One region of the Oceanisphaera sp. IT1-181 genome, then DNA from elsewhere that is predicted to be linked to it. Evidence: predicted binding sites of a transcription regulator. Region 1 holds the regulator's gene; the other holds the start of a gene.

Evidence for each region. The regulator LexA, encoded in region 1, represses DNA repair genes until DNA is damaged. The targets are predictions, from matches to a motif close to ANCTGTNTNNNNANACAGNT.
Region 2: the regulator LexA is predicted to act here: its motif matches at 6,790-6,809, upstream of recN (DNA repair protein RecN).

Annotation. Positions count from the first base shown of each region.
Region 1 is NZ_CP136856.1:3,278,047-3,288,342, reverse strand. It holds gene glpG (rhomboid family intramembrane serine protease GlpG) at 1-279, shown strand, start outside; gene R0134_RS14615 (flagellar basal body-associated FliL family protein) at 290-682, opposite strand; gene R0134_RS14610 (chorismate--pyruvate lyase family protein) at 815-1,381, shown strand; gene ubiA (4-hydroxybenzoate octaprenyltransferase) at 1,471-2,298, shown strand; gene lexA (transcriptional repressor LexA) at 2,450-3,061, shown strand; gene coxB (cytochrome c oxidase subunit II) at 3,369-4,490, shown strand; gene ctaD (cytochrome c oxidase subunit I) at 4,500-6,122, shown strand; gene R0134_RS14585 (cytochrome c oxidase assembly protein) at 6,106-6,630, shown strand; gene R0134_RS14580 (cytochrome c oxidase subunit 3) at 6,646-7,515, shown strand; gene R0134_RS14575 (SURF1 family protein) at 7,589-8,266, shown strand; gene R0134_RS14570 (hypothetical protein) at 8,259-8,813, shown strand; gene R0134_RS14565 (COX15/CtaA family protein) at 8,823-9,899, shown strand; gene cyoE (heme o synthase) at 9,860-10,296, shown strand, end outside.
Region 2 is NZ_CP136856.1:2,119,802-2,130,097, forward strand. It holds gene yhbY (ribosome assembly RNA-binding protein YhbY) at 1-120, shown strand, start outside; gene R0134_RS09475 (PilZ domain-containing protein) at 376-987, shown strand; gene greA (transcription elongation factor GreA) at 1,051-1,527, opposite strand; gene dnaJ (molecular chaperone DnaJ) at 1,654-2,781, opposite strand; gene dnaK (molecular chaperone DnaK) at 2,872-4,794, opposite strand; gene grpE (nucleotide exchange factor GrpE) at 4,930-5,538, opposite strand; gene nadK (NAD(+) kinase) at 5,730-6,614, shown strand; gene recN (DNA repair protein RecN) at 6,832-8,496, shown strand; gene udp (uridine phosphorylase) at 8,753-9,511, opposite strand; gene R0134_RS09515 (outer membrane protein assembly factor BamE) at 9,785-10,123, shown strand; gene R0134_RS09520 (RnfH family protein) at 10,230-10,296, opposite strand, start outside.

The DNA of each region.
Region 1 (10,296 bases):
GGCATACTGCCCAACCTGATGCAGTTTTGGGTGAGCGGGCCATACTTTGGCGGTTTGTCCGGTGTGGTGTATGCCTTATTGGCTTATGTGTGGCTGTCGGGGCGTTTAAACCCCGCGGGCGGCATGAGCTTGCCTGATGGTATGGCAGTGCTGATGGTGGTGTGGTTGGTGCTGGGTTTTGTCGGCGTATTGGGCAATGTGGCCAATTTAGCCCACTTGGGCGGTGGCCTGATTGGTTTATTACAAGCCGTGCTGGATCGCAAGCGAGCACAAATTTAGTGTCGGTCGCTTACTGATATAAAAACTTGGTAAATAACAGTCGACGGATGGGCGTTTCACCGGTTTCTTTGAGTAAGAGATCGTTGAGGCGCTGTAAGCCCTGAGCCGCCAGTTGGTCACGTAGGGTGAGCGAGCGAATTTCTTGTTGGTCTTGTTCGGCTAACAGACTATTGATGGCATCACGCAGTAGTGGAATATGCTGCTCAACGAGTGGCATTTTATCGGCACTTTCTAGCATTAAATCCACAGTAACCCGAACATAACCCAAGGTTTGGCCTGAGTTATGGTAGTTAGTAATAATGTCAGGCTCTATGGTGTAATATAGCGGACCTTCGGTGATGGCTTCTTCAGCGTGAAGCTGGGTCGTGGTGAACAGAATACACAGTGCGATTATGCGAAACATCGTAAGCCTTCTAACTGAATAATATGGCTATTGTTTAAACAAAGTGTGAGCCGGTCAAGTGAATACGTGTTTTTCAGAATTAAAACTGTCATTAAGATCTTTATCTTATCCCCTCAGTATTAGGCAATACCCGTGAACGCTACCGTCGATGCCCATTGGCGCTGGCAGTTTGCCGACCCTGCTCAACCGGCTCCCAGTTCTAGTTCCAGCCTTAACCATTGGTTACAGGATACGGGTTCATTAACCGCTCGTTTACGCTTGCATTGTAAACAATTTCGGGTGTTATTACTGAATACCCGTGCGGACGTGCCGTTTACGCCAAGCCAAGCAAACTGGTTAGGTGAAACTCACGGCTATTGTCGCGAAGTCTTGCTGTTATGCGATGAGCAACCCTGGATTTATGCCAGCTCGCTGTATTCTAATTCTGCGCTGCAAGCCGTGCCTGCGCTCGGCGGCTTAGGGCCAAAAGCCTTGGGCGAATTATTGTTCGACCATCCCCAATTAATACGCAGTCAGTTTGAGTTTGCGCAGTTGACGGCACTTGAGTCGCAGCAGCTAGCACAGCAAGTTCATCCTTCTCCGCTTAATATACCTACCAGCCGAGCACTGTGGGCGCGTCGCTCGGTACTGGCCATTCCCCAGGCGAGCGTGTTAGTGAGCGAATTGTTTTTGCCCGCCGCGCGTTCTTACAGAGAGTAAATTTCATGACCAGCATCTCCACTTCACCTAAACCCGCTGGGCCTAACCCCAATGTGCCTACCCCGCCTCGACCTAAATGGCGTGCCTACATGGCACTGGCTCGGCTCGATAAACCCATAGGTACGCTGTTACTGCTTTGGCCGACCTTATGGGCCTTATGGATTGCCGGTGACGGGCGCCCGTCTTGGTGGCTACTGTTAGTGTTTATCGTGGGCGTGTTTTCGATGCGCTCGGCGGGGTGCGTGATCAATGATTATGCGGATCGCCATATTGATGGCCATGTGAAGCGTACCAATGGGCGGCCCTTGGTCACGGGTGAGCTTACGGAGCGCCAAGCACTCGGCTTTTTTTCCTTGTTGGTGGGGATTTCTTTCTTACTGGTGCTCACCACCAATAAACTGACCATTTTGCTGTCGGTGGCGGGCCTTGGCTGGGCGGCGCTGTATCCTTTTATGAAACGCTACACACACTTGCCGCAACTGTTTTTGGGCATTGCTTTTTCGTGGGCCATTCCCATGGCATTTGCCGCAGAAAGTAACAGCTTGCCGCTAGGGTTATGGCTGTTATTTGCCGCCAACCTAACGTGGACCATCGCCTACGACACCATGTATGCCATGGTGGACAGGGATGACGACTTGCAAATTGGCGTTAAATCCACCGCCATCTTATTTGGTCGCCGCGATAAGCTGATCGTCGGCGTATTGCAGTTACTGACGCTGATGCTCTTGGTGGCGGCCGGCCAATCGTTTGCCTTAGGCGCCTTCTTTTACTGGAGCTTATTAGGCGCGGCAGGCTTATTTGTGTTTCAACAGCGACTGATCCGCGACCGAGAGCGTGCGGCTTGTTTTCGAGCTTTCTTGAATAACAACTATGTGGGCATGCTGGTGTTTGTCGGCCTAGTACTGACGTTGCTCTAAGTACTGACCCTGCTTTAGGCGGTGATTAGCCGCAGATAACAGAGAATGATGGCCTGATTGAGGCTGAGGCCATGGGCGCAGGATTTTATGCTTGCTCTGTTGCGCATACTGGATATACTGACAGTTAACTGTATATAAAAACAGGTGCCTTATGAAAGCGCTCACGCTTCGCCAGTCTCAGGTACTGGACATTATTAAAGATCATATTCAGCAAACCGGTATGCCACCGACCCGTGCCGAAATTGCCGGTATCTTGGGGTTTAAATCCGCGAATGCCGCCGAAGAACACCTTAAAGCGTTGGCCAGAAAAGGTGTGATTACCATGATGCCGGGTACGTCTCGGGGGATTCGTCTGATTGAAGATGAGCCAGAAGAAACGGGCTTGCCACTGATTGGCCGCGTGGCCGCAGGCGAGCCAATTTTGGCGCAACAGCACATAGAAAGTCATTACCAGCTGGATCCCGCGCTGTTTCATCCGGCCGCCGACTTTTTGCTCCGTGTTCAAGGCATGAGCATGAAGAATATCGGCATCATGGATGGGGATCTACTGGCGGTACATAAGACGCAAGAAGTGCGCAATGGCCAAGTCGTGGTGGCGCGCTTAGACGATGAGGTGACGGTGAAGCGCTTTCAACGTAAGGGTAATAAGGTCAGCTTATTGCCGGAAAACGAAGAGCTGAGCCCCATCGAAATTGACTTGCGCAGCCAAGAGCTGATCATCGAAGGCTTAGCTGTGGGCGTGATCCGCAATTCAGACTTTTAAAAAATCACCTTATATTTTAGCGTGAGACTAGCTTAAGCTAGCTCACGCTTTTTTTGCTCTATTGCTGAGCCTATCGCCCGCTCAAGCCATATCTGCCTCTGTTCAGGGGCTTACTTTGAGCGCTTAGCCAACATCGGCATGCTGTTCTTATTTTATCTTCGCACAAAAATTCCGCACATATCGCTCAGCTATGCTTTACTTACTCCTAACGTCGGCATTGCAAGTACTGCATAAGAGTACGAGGCCGACTCGCATAATCACAGAACGTCAGAACGCCAATATTCAGGATGAAACTTGGGGGTGCGTAGTGAAGTCGATTCTGCTGCTGTTTTCTTTACTTATAACCCTGCCGCTACGAGCACAAACTCGTTTAAATATGACCCCCGGCGTGACTGATATCAGCCAAAAAGTGTATGGCCTGCACATGACCATATTACTGATCTGTGTGGTGATTGGGGTGATTGTGTTTGGCATTATGTTTTGGGCCATCATTCATCATCGCAAAGCCAAAGGGGCACAAGCCGCACAGTTTCACGAAAGTACTAAAGTAGAAATCATCTGGACTCTGATCCCCTTCGTTATCTTGGTAAGCATGGCTATTCCGGCTACTCACACCCTAATCGCCATGGAAGATGCCAGCCAATCAGATCTGACGGTGCAAGTTACGGCTTCTCAGTGGAAGTGGCATTACAGCTACTTTGAGAAAGATGTCGGCTTTTATAGTCGGATCGGTACTTTACCCGAACAAATTCAAGGCCAAGTAGCTAAAGGCGAGAACTATCTGCTGGAAGTAGATTGGCCGTTAGTGTTGCCCACTGATCGTAAAATCCGCTTTTTAATTACCTCTGATGATGTCATCCATTCTTGGTGGGTGCCGGCGTTTGCCATCAAAAAAGATGCGGTGCCCGGCTTTATTAACGAAGCCTGGACGCGCATTAACGAGCCGGGTATCTACCGTGGTCAATGCGCGGAATTATGCGGCAAAGACCATGGCTTTATGCCGATAGTGGTGGAAGCTAAAACCGGTGCCGAATTTGATACTTGGCTGGCCAACGCCCAAGCCAAGCAAGCCCAAGCCCAAGCTGCCGAGCAAGCGCAGCTGGCCGCACAGTTAACAGAAGCTGAGTTAATGACGCTTGGTGAGCAGGTATATCAGCGCACCTGTGCTGCTTGTCATCAAGCCAGTGGCGAAGGCATTGCCGGAGCATTTCCCGCTCTTAAAGGTAATGAGCTGATTTTAAAGGACAAGGCGGCACACCTACATATTGTGCTGTTCGGTAAAACGGGCACCGCCATGCAAAGTTTTGATAAGCAGCTGTCGACGAAAGAATTGGCGGCCGTGATCACCTATGAGCGTAACGCTTGGGGTAATAACACCAAAGATTTGGTGCAACCCAGCGATATTGAGCAGGCCAGAGCAGGACAATAGGGGGCTAGGATGGCACCGCTAAATAAAGTCAGTATCTTACATGATCCGGTAACTTTGCCTGCCGAATCCCATGGGCCAGCCAAAGGCATTAAGCGTTGGCTGTTTACTACCAATCATAAAGACATAGGTACGCTGTACCTGTTGTTTAGCCTCAGTATGTTTTTTATTGGCGGCGGCATGGCGATGCTGATCCGCGCCGAATTGTTTCAACCCGGCTTGCAATTAGTGGAGCCCAATTTTTTTAATCAGATGACCACCATGCACGGCCTGATCATGATCTTTGGCGCCGTGATGCCCTCGTTTGTGGGGCTGGCTAACTGGATGATCCCGCTGATGATAGGCGCGCCGGACATGGCCTTGCCGCGCATGAATAACTGGAGCTTTTGGATACTGCCGTTTGCCTTTCTGCTGATGCTATCAACTTTATTTATGCCCGGCGGCGGGCCTAACTTTGGTTGGACTTTCTACGCGCCTTTGTCCACGACCTACTCACCAGATAGCACGGCCTTGTTTGTGTTTGCCATTCATATCATGGGTATCAGCTCCATTATGGGCGCCATTAACGTCATAGTGACTATCTGCAACATGCGCGCGCCAGGCATGACGTGGATGAAGCTGCCGATGTTTTGCTGGACCTGGTTGATTACGGCGTTTTTGCTGATCGCCGTGATGCCGGTGTTGGCTGGGGCGGCGACCATGGTATTAACCGACAAGTATTTTGGCACCAGCTTTTTTGACGCGGCGGGCGGCGGCGATCCCATCTTGTTTCAGCATATTTTTTGGTTCTTTGGTCACCCCGAAGTTTACATCATGATTTTGCCCAGCTTTGGCATTATCTCCGCCACTGTTCCTGCCTTTAGCCGCAAACCCTTATTTGGTTATAGATCCATGGTGTATGCCACTCTCTCCATTGCCTGTTTAAGTTTTTTAGTGTGGGCACATCATATGTTTACCGTGGGCATGCCGGTGGCCGCAGAATTATTCTTTATGTATTGCACCATGCTGATCTCGGTGCCGACCGGCGTAAAGATATTTAACTGGGTGGCCACTATGTGGCGTGGCTCACTCAGCTTTGAAGTGCCTATGTTGTTCTCTATCGCCTTTATCGTGCTGTTTACGATTGGCGGATTTAGCGGCTTGATGTTGGCCATTACCCCTGCGGATTTTCAGTATCACGATACCTATTTTGTGGTCGCGCACTTCCATTATGTGCTGGTCACGGGGGCTGTGTTGTCGGTGTTTGCAGCCGTCTATTATTGGCTGCCCAAATGGACCGGGCATATGTTTAATGAACGCTTAGGCAAGTGGCATTTTTGGTGCTCTATTATTTCTGTCAACGTGCTGTTTTTTCCGATGCACTTTTTGGGTCTCGCCGGTATGCCGCGCCGGATCCCCGATTATGCGCTGCAGTTTGCCGATATTAACGCGCTAGTGAGTATTGGCGGCTTTGCCTTTGGCTTATCGCAATTGCTGTTTGTAGTGCTGATTATTAAATGTATTCGCGGCGGTGAGCCGGCCCCAGCTCGAGCGTGGGAAGGCGCCCAAGGCCTAGAGTGGACAGTGGCATCGCCCGCGCCCTATCACACCTTTAGCACGCCACCGGAGGTCACAGATTATGATGCGCGATCGTAAAGCACTCCAGCTGGCGCTATTAGCCGTCGTTATGTTTGGTTTTGGCTTTTTGTTAGTGCCTTTATATGACGTGTTTTGTGATATCACAGGCCTCAACGGTAAAACCGCCACTCAAGCGGTGGCGGAGTCGCATGAGGTTGATACCCAACGCCAAGTCACGGTGGAATTTATTACCTATCAAAGTACTGGGGTGCAAGGGGAGTTTACGGCGTCGGTACAACACCTACAGGTGCGGCCCGGAGAAATGCACCAGGTTGATTTTACGGTGACCAATCCCAGTAGCAAAGACAAAGTGCTGCGGGCCATTCCATCGGTTGCACCGGGGCGTGCCGCCAGTTATTTACGCAAAACCGAATGTTTTTGTTTTCAAGAACAACCTTTGGCGGCAAAGAGTGAAGCCATCATGCCGATGCGCTTTTATGTGGATCGGATGCTGCCGTCAGATATAGAAATATTTACGCTGTCTTACACCTTGTATGACATTAGTGATCGGGCCAGCAGTAGCTAAGCCAAGGAGGCAAACATGCCGGTTAAATTTCAGCCGTATTATGTCCCGAGTCAAAGTCCTTGGCCGTTAATGGGCGCGCTGGGCTTGTTCTTATTAGCATCAGGAGCGGGGCTCTGGATTTCTGGATTAGCGCCATTGGCAGGACCTATCGTGTTTATCTTAGGCACGCTGGTAATGATTGTGATGTTGTTTGGCTGGTTTGGTAATGTGATCCAAGAGTCAAAGTCGGGCTTATATAGCGCGCAGATGGATCGCTCTTTTCGCCTCGGCATGACGTGGTTTATCTTCTCAGAGCTGATGTTTTTTGTGGGCCTGTTTGGTGCGCTATTTTACATTCGTATCTTGGTGGTGCCTTGGTTGGGCGGTGCCAGTAATAATGCCATGACCCATGCGGTGCTCTGGCCTGATTTTATTCCTCAATGGCCGCTGCTGCTCACACCAGGAGGGATTAAAACCACCGCCATTAGCTGGATGGGGCTACCGCTCATTAACACTATAGTGTTGTTAACCTCATCAATTACCCTGCATTTAGCACATCTGGCGTTACGACGTAATCAACGTAGCCCTCTTACGTTGTGGCTGGGAATTACCGTGTTGCTTGGGATCGCTTTCTTAATATTACAAGCATGGGAATACAGCCACGCTTATCAGGAGCTGGGGCTTAAATTTAATTCGGGTATCTACGGCAGCACCTTTTTCTTATTGACGGGCTTTCATGGTGCCCACGTGATGCTGGGTACTTTACTGCTGATGATTATGTGGATCAGGGTACAAAGAGGACATTTTACCTCGGCGCAGCATTTTGGCTTTCAGGCGACCAGCTGGTACTGGCACTTTGTGGACATAGTGTGGTTGGGCCTATTTGTAACGGTTTATATTTTATAAAGCTCACTCTGTCTCTAAAGCGAGAACAGCAAGCAGTAACTTGAAGAGCAGGGATGCATGCCAAGGAGACTGAATGTTAAGTAGAGGAAAAGATGCGGGCTTACTCATGCTGACTGCAGTGCTGAGTGTGGTGATGGTGGGTATGGGAGGTTGGCAGTTGTCCCGCGCCGAAGAAAAACGCCAGCTGTTAGCCGAGTGGCAGCAGCGCCGTAACAGTGACATTAGCCTAGCCCAAGCCAGTGCTATGGATATTCCTTTTGGTTATCGGCTCGCTACTCACGGGCGTTACTTGACCGGAAATGAAGTTTTTCTCGATAACCAAATACAAGCAGGGCGGGTAGGTTATCGTTTAATTCGCGCCTTACCCACGGCACAAGGCCTGCTGATGGTTGATACGGGCTGGCAGCCAGCAGATGCCGATCGGCGCCAGTTACCCGCCATTGCTGCCATTACCACTCCCATACCGTTAGCTGGGCATCTGATACGTCCCTACCAAGCACCTATCTCATTAGGTCAGTTCACATTTATCCCGAGCCACCCACTGGTGCCCAGCTTAGCGCCTGCGTTATTGACACAAATCTGGGGGGAGCCTGTGCTGCCTTTCGTCCTAAAACTGAGCGCTGAACATGAGCAGTGGCAGCCGGTAGTGATGGGGCCTGAGCGGCATATTGGCTACGCGGTGCAGTGGTTTTTGATGGCGTTGGCGGTATGTATAGCCGCATTCTGGTATTACCGGAGGCCCCATGAATAACCCGCAGTACAAACTTAAGCCTCACCGGCAGGTTGGGAGGAGACAGCCTTTGCCCCGCCGCTATTGCACGCTTGTCGCCTTATGGTTGGTATTTTTATTACCCGTGGGTTTGGCATGGCTGACCTTACAGCAAGGCTGGTTTACGACGGGTGTGAACAGTCACGGCCAATGGGTAACGGGGCAAGTGGCTGCGGATTCACAGTGGCGCTTAATAGTGCCACAGGCGGCCAATTGCGCGCCTTGCCCGCAAGCTGAGCCTGTATTGGCGCAGCTGATTTTGGCCTTAGGCCGAGATGGTTCGCGGGTGCGGCAGCTGGTTATGCCGGCGACGGTTGAGCTCGAGGTGGGGTTTGTCTATATCGCGGATCCGCCCGGTACCTTGATCATGCGCTATCTGCTTTATGGGCAGCCACCGCAAGTCTCGTTACAATTGGAGCTGCAGCCGCAAGGCCTATTACAAGAAGACCTGTCACAGAAAGATCAGGTGATGGCCAAGGCATTGCTCAGTGATGTGCGCCGTTTATTAACCTATTCACGGTCTGGATAAGGGGCTGTTATGCGTCAACTCTGCCTGTTTGCTTTCGCGCTGACGCTGCTGGTGGTGTTATTGGGTGCCTACACGCGCTTAACCGATGCTGGCCTAGGTTGCCCAGACTGGCCTGGGTGTTATGGTTTTAATTATGTGCCCGAGAGCGCCTCTGAGCAGCAACTGGCCGCCAGTCGCTTTCCGGATAAGCCGCTTGATCTGGCCAAAGCAGGAAATGAAATGCTGCACCGCTATGCGGCTGGCAGCTTAGGGATGATCATTTTAGTGCTGGCGTTGTGCTCTTTGCAGGCGCGCCATCGCGCTTATTGCACTGGTGCTTGGGCATTGCTGGCTTTGGTTATTTTGCAAGCCACCTTGGGCATGTTGACCGTGACCCTTAACTTGCTGCCCTTTATCGTGCTCGGTCACTTGTTGGGTGGCTTTAGTATTTTGGCACTGCTGTTTTTATTATTACTCCGTGCCCGCTCTCGAGCGGCCCAATACGGCGACCCGCGTTCTCGCTTGCACACTCTTCAACATTCTCACCAGCACTCTCAGCAACAGCTTCACCTGCAATATGGTCGGCAGTTGCTGGCGCTGTGGTGGGTGGCTTTGCTGGTGCTGATAATACAAATAGCTCTTGGCGGTTGGACGGCCGCCAACTATGCAGCGTTAGCCTGTGTGGAGTTACCCGTATGCCAAGGAGACTGGTTAAGTCAGTGGCAGTGGAGTGCCTTTCATCCTCATGGCATGCCTGCCGCCAGCTATCAATACGGGGTGCTAAGTAGCGATGAGCGGATCACCATTCATGTGGCTCATCGGTTGTGGGCCATGGTAACGGCGGTAGTGTTATGCACACTGGCGTGGCGATGTTACCAGGTGAGAGAACTGCAACATTGGGGGGCTTGGCTGGCACTGGCAGTCGTGATGCAGTTGGCATTAGGCGTGGCCAATGTTTGGTGGCATTTACCTTTGCCGCTAGCAGTGGGGCATAACGCAGGCGCGGCTTTTTTATTATTAATCGTCACCGGGACCGGTGATCAGCTCTGCCGAGCAAGGGAGGCTATATGGCGAGAAACACGGTATCTATCAGCAATAAAGCAGTAGTGGGCACCGACCAAACCAGTGGTATCAACAAAACAGTAACTGGCACTCACAAGACAGTAAATTGGGCGGACTATTGGGCTCTGACTAAACCTAAGGTGGTGGCGCTGATCTTGCTCACCGCGGTAGTGGGCATGTATTTAACCGAGATAGTGCCGAGCTTGCTGCAGGTGGTGGTCGCCACGCTCGGCATCGGTTTAATGGCTGGAGGGGCGGCGGCGATTAATCATGTATTAGATAGGCGTATCGATATTCAAATGGCGCGCACCTACCATAGACCCGTGGCCCAAGGGCGAGTGAGCAGCAGTGCGGCATTGGCGTTTGCGCTTACTTTGTCTGGAGTAGGTTTGGCGATTTTGTTGGTGTGGGTGAATGCGCTGACCGCTTGGCTTACCTTGGC
Region 2 (10,296 bases), 1.2 Mb from region 1:
CTGATCATAGATGCCATCGTACGTGAAACCAAGGCTTTTAAAGTACAAAGTGTTGGCCATGTGTTGACGCTGTACCGTGCAAGTGAAGAGAAAAAGATCAGTTTACCTCGCGCCAAATAAGCCCACTGGCTAACCGTGCTTACTGATACAAGGGGCCGCATACTTAAAGCTGCCCCAGTATTTCGCCACATCGGTGTCTCTTACATAAGTGTCTTGTAAGACAGAAGTTCAACCCTGCTCCCAGTAACAGTACCATCCTCCCCTTACTTTACATTTATCGCCCGCTCACCATAAGCTCAAACACCCTTTTATTATTTATTAAGGTATTACGCTGTGCCGAGCCACCCTTATCTGTCAGAGGAAGAAATCGCGCTTTTGAGCGAATTATACCAAGCCGATGGTCCACAGGACTGCCTGACTCTGCCCTTGTTGCTGGATAAACAAGTTGCGCCCTTATTAGCGCAAGCCTCACGCTTAGAGCTAAAGCTGGTGGTGGGTGAGCTGATGTTTAGCTTCCCGGTTACCCTGTCACACTCCTTTGCTTACCCAGAGCAAGCCGAGCTCAGTGCACCCTCCATTACTTGTGAAATAGGTACCAATGACATAAGTGCGAGTAGCATCAGTCATGGCGGTCATCCACGCGCTTGGCGATTGCCAGCACCTGCGCATATCCAATTAAAGCGCGCTAATGGCAAACCTTTAGCCGCCGAAATACGGGACTTATCCATCAATGGTATGCGACTGTTATCTCGTCGTTCACTCTTTAGCCCAGAAAAGTCGACGCTTCAGCCCCGGGTGCAAACGCTGCTATTAGTAGTGGGGGAAGAGGAATTGCGCTGTGAGGTCACCTTAGTACGCGAGCGAAAAGGACCCGCCTTTTGGCTAACCGCGGTACAGTTTCAACTCAATGGTGCCGACCAGCGCACCCTGTCTGACTTCGTGTTTCAGGGTTTTTTAGCACAAAAAGAAAAAAAACAGGCGCCCTAGGGCGCCTATTTTTGATGCATGCTCATATTAGCGAATCTTATTCGCCAATATTAATACGCGCGATTACAGATATTGTACCTTGAGGATTTCGTACTCTACCTCACCGGCTGGGGTTTTCACCACGGCCACATCATCCACTTCCTTGCCGATTAAGGCGCGAGCTATGGGTGAATTGACTGAAATTCTGTTCGCTTTGATATCAGACTCATCATCACCGACGATTTGATAAGTGATCTCTCGCTCATCATCGACTTTAAATAAATCCACTGTGGTACCAAAAATAACCTTACCGCTATTGGGCAGTTTGGTTACATCGATGACCTGAGCGTTAGACAACTTGCCCTCAATTTCTTGAATGCGTCCTTCACAAAACCCTTGCTCTTCGCGCGCAGCGTGATATTCGGCGTTTTCTTTTAAATCGCCATGTTCACGAGCAGAAGCAATATCGGCAATGATCCTAGGGCGCAGCTCTGACTTGAGGTAATCCAGCTCTTCACGCAGTTTTTGTGCTCCACGCACTGTCATTGGAGTTTGTTTCATAATGAAAAACCAGTCCCTTTCAGACAATAAAGTAAGAACCCCTGCCGACAATCGACAGGGGACTCACGTTATCAGTTAATAGTTAGCTCATGGGTTTAAAGCGCACCCTAGAGTAGTACGGTCAGCTTATCGGGTCAAATCATCAAAAAATCGCTTCACGCCTTTTAGAAACCCTTCGGTCTTGGGTTGGTGTTTATTGGCAGCCACCCCCACGTAGGAGTCTTCTAATTGTTGTAATAAGGTTTTTTGCTCTTCGGTTAAGCTCACCGGTGTTTCAATATACACCTTACAGACTAAGTCGCCTATTTGGCCATTTCTGGCCGAACGCACGCCCTTACCTTTTAAGCGAAAGCTGCGACCGGTTTGGGTTTCAGCCGGAATTTTCAGCTTCACGCGTCCGTCTAGCGTCGGCACTTCCACTTCGCCACCTAAGGCGGAGGCAGTAAAACTAATGGGCACTTCGCAGTACAGATTATTGCCATCACGGACGAATATCTCATGATCGCGCACATGCATTTGCACATACAAATCGCCTGCCGGTGCACCTGACTCGCCGGCTTCACCTTCACCGGATAAGCGAATGCGATCGCCAGTATCGACGCCCGCCGGGATTTTCACCGACAAGGTCTTGGTCTTTTGGTAACGACCTTCCCCATGACACTTATGACATGGGTCTGTGATGATTTTGCCCTTACCACGACAATGCGGACAAGGCTGTTGTACGGTAAAGAAACCTTGGCGCATTTGTACTTGGCCATGACCATGACAAGTAGAGCAGGTATTAGCCTGAGTGCCTGCCTTAGCGCCACTGCCGTCGCACACATCACAACCGACGAGCGTTGGTACCTTGATCTCTTTGGTCACGCCCCGCACGGCTTCTTCTAGCGTCAGCTCCATGTTATAGCGTAAATCTGAACCACGGGCCGCACGCTGCTGACGGCGCTGACCGCCACCGAAGATATCACCGAACACATCACCAAATATATCGCCGAAGTCACCGCCGCCGTGACCATGGCCGCCCTGCTGGCCATTTACTGCATCATGACCAAACTGATCATAGGCCGCACGTTTTTGCGGATCGGTCAGTACTTCATTGGCCTCTGACGCTTCCTTAAACTTATCAATGGCGTCGGCGTCAGTTTTGTTGCGGTCGGGATGATATTTCATCGCCATCCGCTTATAGGCTTTTTTTATTTCGCGCTCGTCTGCGTCTTTGCTAACGCCGAGCACCTCATAATAATCTCGTTTTGACATAGGCTGAAACTTACCTGAGTCCTGTTAAAACAAAGGCGGGCGTTGGCATCCCAACGCCCGCACTATGCGCGCTACTACGCTGGGGTTAACTTACTTTTTATCGTCTTTAACTTCTTCAAACTCGGCATCAACCACATCGTCATCCGCCTTAGTGGCGCCATCTTCTGACTCACCGGTTTGAGAAGCATCGGCTTGTGCCTTCGCTTGAGCGACTTCTGCCAGCTTTTGCGAGGCTTCCAGCAGCGCTTGCTGCTTAGCTTCGATCTCAGCTTTATCTTCACCGCGCAGTGCCGTTTCCAGTTCGCTCAAAGCGGACTCGATGGCGCTCTTGTCGTCGGCGGCTAAAGCATCGCCCGCTTCTTCCAATTGCTTACGGGTAGCGTGTACCAGACCGTCAGCTTGGTTACGGGTGCTGACCAGCTCTGCAAATTTCTTATCTTCTTCGGCGTTAGCTTCAGCCGAGCGCACCATGGCATCGATTTCTTCTTCTGATAGACCAGAAGACGCTTGGATGGTAATTTTTTGCTCTTTATTGGTGTCTTTATCTTTCGCAGACACGTGCAAGATACCATCCGCATCGATGTCGAAGGTCACTTCAACTTGCGGTAAACCACGGGGTGCAGGGCGAATGCCTTCCAGATTAAACTGACCCAGAGACTTATTATCGCTTGAACGCTTACGCTCACCTTGCAGCACATGAATGGTCACAGCCGCTTGGTTGTCGTCGGCGGTAGAGAACACCTGCGACTTCTTAGTCGGGATAGTGGTGTTCTTTTCAATCACGGCCGTCATCACGCCGCCCATGGTTTCAATACCCAAAGACAGTGGCGTTACGTCAAGCAGCAATACGTCAGTCTTGTCGCCAGACAACACCGCACCTTGAATAGCAGCACCTACGGCCACCGCTTCATCAGGGTTCACGTCTTTACGTGGCTCTTGACCGAAGAAATCAGTTACCGCTTTTTGTACTAGTGGCATACGGGTCTGACCGCCCACCAAAATCACGTCATCGATATCAGTCACGGACAAGCCGGCATCTTTCAATGCAGTTTTAACTGGATCTAAAGACTTGGTAACCATGTCTTCAACCAGTGACTCTAACTTGGCGCGCGTCAGCTTAATGTTCAAGTGCTTAGGACCTGAAGCATCGGCGGTAATATAAGGCAAGTTAACGTCAGTTTGCTGTGCAGAAGACAGCTCGCACTTGGCTTTTTCTGCCGCTTCTTTCAAGCGTTGCAGTGCCAACATGTCATTCATCAAGTCAAAACCTTGCTCGCGCTTAAATTCAGCTACTAAATAGTTGATTAAGCGGTTATCAAAGTCTTCACCACCCAAGTGGGTGTCACCGTTGGTGGCTAATACTTCGAAGGTTTTCTCACCGTCCATCTCATCGATTTCAATGATGGAAATATCGAAAGTACCACCGCCCAAGTCGTACACGGCAACTTTGCGATCGCCCTTGGTCTTATTCACGCCATAGGCAAACGCGGCTGCCGTTGGCTCGTTGATGATGCGCTTAACATCTAGACCCGCAATACGGCCTGCATCTTTGGTAGCCTGACGCTGAGCGTCGTTAAAGTAAGCCGGTACCGTAATTACTGCTTCGGTTACCGCTTCGCCCAGATAATCTTCGGCGGTTTTCTTCATCTTTTTCAGCACTTCAGCAGATACCTGCGGCGGCGCCATTTTCTTGCCTTTGGCTTCTACCCAAGCATCACCGTTGTCGGCTTTCACTATTTTGAAGGGCATCAGCTTAATATCACGCTGTACTTCTTCATCTTCAAAACGACGGCCAATCAAACGCTTAATAGCAAATAACGTATTCTCGGGGTTAGTCACTGCTTGGCGCTTGGCCGGCTGACCGACTAACGTTTCGCCATCATCGGCATAGGCGATGATGGAAGGAGTAGTACGAGTGCCTTCGGCGTTTTCGATGACGCGCGGGTTATCCCCGTCCAAAATGGCGACGCAAGAGTTAGTGGTACCCAAATCTATGCCGATGATTCTACCCATAAAATCCTCTCTCAATATCTTGAATTAAACGTAAGCACTGTTGTTTTCGCTTTACAGTGTATATGTGGCTGCTTGGTGTGACTTTCAAGGCGCAGCTCACATTTATTAAATAAATCGTGCAATTAAGTCGATGTTTTAAGCTTTAGTGTCAATCGCTGGCCCTTTGGCCACCATCACCATGGCCGGGCGCAACACGCGACCGTTCAGCTCGTAGCCCTTCATCATGACCGCAACTACCGAGTTTGGTGGCACGTCCGCACTCTCGATCATGCTCATGGCTTCATGCTTATTGGGATCAAAGGGGGTGCCTTGAGGGTCAATCTGCAATACGCCATATTTTTCTATGGTGCTAAGCAAGGACTTCAACGTCAGCTCTACGCCTTCATTAATGGCATTCAAGGCTTCATTTTCTTTGTCAGTGTGCTCAAGCGCACGCTCTAAGCTGTCGATCACGGGCAATAAATCGCCGGCGAATTTTTCAAGTGCGAACTTTTGCGCCTTTTCTACATCTTGTGCCGCACGACGGCGCAGGTTTTCCATTTCCGCCAAGGCACGCAGCGCTTGGTCTTTTTCGCTTTGCGCACGCTCATTAGCGGCGGCGAGCTGCAGCTCTAAATCAGCCACATACATAGCATCGGGTTGGAGCAGCTCACCCTCTACGGAGGATGCTTCATTAATGTCTACCGTTAACGGCTCTTGCTCTACGTCCTGCTCTACTTCAGGCTGGTGTTTGTTATCGCTCATCTTGTCTCCCATCTAAATTTTCTGGCTTGCAGCTTATATGGGGGAGCCCATGGCATAATTCAAGAGAATATTTTTATCATTGCCCTTCATCAGTAGCACTAACGCAGCGGGTTATTTAGAATGAGGATTATGCGGCCCATTATTTAGCTGGCCACCTTGCTCATTTCATCCTTTATGCCAGGTCGATATTTATGGAAAGCGAATTTAATACCATAGCGCTGATTGGCAAACCCGATCACGAAGGCGCCAATCAAACGTTGGTAGCGCTGTATAAGTACATTGCCGGTTTAGGCTTAAATGTGGTGATCGAACGCCGCGTAGGCGAACAACTGGCCTTAGACGACGTAGAACTGCTAGAAATGGTCGAGCTGGGCGAGCGTGCCGACTTGGCCATAGTGGTGGGCGGAGACGGCAACATGTTGGGTGCGGCCCGAGTGCTGGCTCGATTTGACGTGGCCGTGGTGGGTGTGAACCGCGGAAACTTAGGCTTTTTAACGGATTTATCTCCCCACAGTTTTGAGCAACCGTTAGAGCGATTATTAGCCGGCGATTATCAAGCGGAGCAGCGTTTTTTACTGGAAACCCAAGTGCACCGTCACGGCCAACTCAAAGCTAGCAATACCGCCATGAATGAAGCTGTGCTCCATCCCGGTAAAATTGCGCACATGATAGAATTTGAGGTCTATATTAATGGCATATTTATGTACAGCCAGCGCGCCGATGGCATGATAGTGGCCACCCCCACCGGCTCAACCGCCTACTCGCTGTCTGCCGGTGGCCCCATCGTCACCCCCAACCTCAATGCCATCACACTGGTGCCGATGTTTCCCCATACCTTAAGTTGCCGACCGATAGTGATAGACGCCGACTCTCAGGTAAAGTTAGTGCTATCGCCAAACAACAAAACCAGCCAAATGCTGGTCAGTTGTGACGGCCATGTGTCACTGGCCGTACAACCTGGCGATGAAATTCATATCAATAAAAGCCCACATAAGCTCAAGCTCTTACACCCCCGTGGCCATAACTATTTTGAAGTGCTGCGCAGCAAGCTCGGTTGGGGTAGCAAACTCTTTTAATGTTGAATGTTGAATGTTGAATGTTGAAAAAATCATGGTGGAATGGCCAGGAATACTGAACCTGTTGCGGCCATTCTCTCCTCATCTATTTTTATGGATGATTTGCTTTTCGCTTTCACTAAAAACTTAGCACTCAACATTAAAAACCATCTTGCCACTGTACAAAACCACAGTATACTGTTTTTATACACAGTACACTTTGTGCAGGGGACTTATCATGTTGCTTCAGCTCACCATCAGTAATTTTGCGATTGTTTCTTTTCTTGAGCTGGACTTGCGTGCCGGTATGACCAGCATTACCGGTGAAACCGGTGCAGGTAAGTCCATCGCCATCGATGCACTGGCCTTAGCATTGGGTGAGCGCGGAGACTCAGACTCAGTAAGACCAGGTGCCGACAAAGCCGATATTAGCGCCCGTTTTCGTATTGATAAACTGCCCCGCGTGAAAGCTTGGCTCAATGAGCAAGAGCTGGATGAGCAAGATGAATGCATCTTGCGCCGCACTTTAACCCGTGAAGGCCGCTCGCGCGGCTACATTAACGGCATGCCGGTGCCCTTGGCGCAATTAAAAGCACTGGGCGCGTTATTGATCAATATTCATGGCCAACATGCCCACCACGCCTTACAAAAATCAGATTTTCAACGCGGCCTGCTCGATGCTTACGCGGGGCATCATCAGCTAATCCAAAAATCCAGCAAACATTATCAACTGTGGCGCCAACTCAGTAATGAGCGCAAGCAACTTAAATTGGAGCAAGCGCAGTGGCAAGCCCAGCGTCAGCTGCTTGAATATCAAGTGGCCGAGCTTGATGAATTAGCCTTAAACAAAGATGAATTTCCAGAATTAGAAGCCGAGCATGCGCGCTTGGCCAATGGTGCTGAGCTGCTAAGTGACTGTCAGCTAGCGCTGAATGTGTTGGCCGATGGTGAAGACAGTAACGCCCTACAGCAATTGCGCCACGGCCTAAAAGTAGTCACAGATTTATGCCAAATGGACGGCTTATTAGCCCCCGTTCAAGAAATGATCGAGAGCAGCCTTATCCAACTGGAAGAAGGTCATGCGGAATTAAGTCGCTATTTAGATCGTTTAGAGCTGGACCCTGAACGCCTATTTGAGGTGGAAGCGCGCATGACTAAAGTGATGGAGCTAGCCCGTAAACACCATGTGCAGCCCGTAGAGTTATCGCAGTTTCATCAGCAGATAAAAACCCAACTCACCGACATGGACAGCAATGACCATCGACTTGAAGAGCTAAACGAGGAAGTAGACTTAGCCAAAGCGCAGTTTTTACAAGCCGCCGAGCGACTCAGTCACAGCCGCCAACGCTACGCGCAATCGTTGAATAGCCAAATCACCCAAAGCTTACATCAACTGAGCATGGAGCACGGGCGCTTTGAAATTACCGTGACTGCGGATAATAGCGCGGGATTCTCGCCCTTGGGCATAGATAAAGTCGACTTTTTGGTGAGCACTAACCCTGGTCAGCCCATGAGCCCCTTGGCGAAAGTGGCCTCCGGCGGCGAGCTATCGCGCATCAGCTTGGCCATTCAGGTCATTACCGCGCAAAAAGTAGAAACCCCAACCCTTATTTTTGATGAAGTGGATGTGGGCGTCAGCGGACCAACAGCCGCCGTGGTGGGCAAGTTATTACGTCAACTTGGCGATTCGACTCAAGTACTGGTGATCACCCACCTGCCCCAAGTGGCGGGCAATGGCCATCAGCATTACTTTGTCAGTAAAGACAGCGATAAGCATGAAACACAAACCCGCATGCAAGAGCTAGATACCAACAGCCGCTTACAAGAGCTGGCGCGCTTACTCGGTGGCGATAAAATTACCGCCAACACCTTAGCCAATGCCCAAGAGCTATTGGTTAGCTAAACGTTAATCGTGAGGCGTGAGGCGTGAGGCGTGAGGCGCTGTACGTTAAACGCCGTACGCTTACATCGGATACCGAACTTGTAGAGGCCGTCTTCAGCTGGCCGGTTTTACGTAGCAAAACGTCTTTTAGCGCAACGCTACTTCTACTCTGGCGCTGTGCAGCGTGAAATAATAACGAATACGCACTAAAAAGCCCCGAATCGTTACGACTCGGGGCTTTTTTAATGGTCAATGAACCTTGGAAGCAACCCTTGGCCTAAACCAAACGGCGAGCAGCGCCGATCACTATCTCAATCGCCTGTTGTTCCGCCACTTGTACTTGCACGGGATCGGGCTTTTCTTGCTCACAGCGATTAACGATTACCCCCGCAATACAACCGGCCTTTAATCCCTGACTGGCACAGAAGGTAAATAAGGTAGCCGACTCCATCTCATAATTGAGCACTCCCATGGCTTGCCACTCAGCAAGGCTGCCTTGCAGACTCGCCGTCACACGGCCTGAATAGGTGTCGTAGCGCTCTTGGCCGGGGTAAAATGTATCGGACGAGGCAGTAATGCCCACATGCGGGCTTAAGCCCAATTCGCGCGCCGCATCCACCAGCGCGCAGCTGCAATCAAAATCGGCCACCGCAGGATATGCCAAAGGTGCAAAATGTAAACTCGCGCCATCTAGGCGTACCGCCGCGTTGGTGACTATCATGTCGCCCACATTAATAGTGGGCTGAATCGCCCCCGTAGTACCAATGCGCAAGAAAGTGGTCACGCCCAGTTGCGCCAGCTCTTCCAAGGCAATAGAAGTAGAAGGGCCGCCAATACCGGTTGAGCACACCACCACCGCCTTACCATCCAACTCACCGAGCCAAGAAGTAAATTCACGGTGACTGGCCAGCAAGCGCGGATTAGAAAGATGCCCAGCAATGCGGGCAACCCTGCTCGGATCGCCGGGCAGAATGGCCAAGCGCGCCCCTTGCAAGTCGTCAGTAGTGACCTTTAAGTGAAAAACCTGTGTCGTCATAAATTGTCGCTTAACGGTTAAAAATAAATGCAGCTTAACGTAAGGCCGCGCCAATAACAGCCCGCAGGCTTATCCATTAGTAAGGCGGAAGCCAATGACTCAGCCTAGCTTCAAGCTCGGCCGCGTCGCCACTATTAGTGCTCCCAGAGGGGGCGAAAACCAAGTCAGAAACACATAATGGCCGCGAGCCAAAATATAACTGTCGCTTGTGCTTTTACAAGGTCTGCCACAGTCGCTATCATGGCCACAAGTCACACAGGATATAGTGCCCATATGCAACTCAAAACCTTGATTTTACCGATAATGTTAACCCTGCCTCTGATGGGTTGCGGTCTGGTATATAAAATAGATATTCCACAAGGCAACTACATAGAAGCCAAACAAGTTGATCAGCTGCGCCGCGGTATGAGTCAAGAACAGGTCCGCTTTTTGCTGGGCAACCCCATGAGCTTGGACAGCTTCAATCATGAACGCTGGGTCTATCTGTACTACTTTAAACCCGGTCGTGGAGAAGTAGAACAAAAGCAGCTGGTGCTTGAGTTCAATAACGGTGCGCTAATGTCAGTAGGCGGCGATTACCCCGCACCCATCAACTTCGACCAAGGCTTATAACGCTGATTACCTCGGCAACTCAGCGGCTTTGAGGCAATAAATAACCTAACTGCATCATCATGCCGGACATGCGTCCGGCGTGCTTAACCTCGCTATTTCTATTCTGTCATTCCTTAAGCTCGTCCTCTGCCAGCGCACTGTCTTTGCTCGCTCTCACGCTAGCCCGCCCAGGA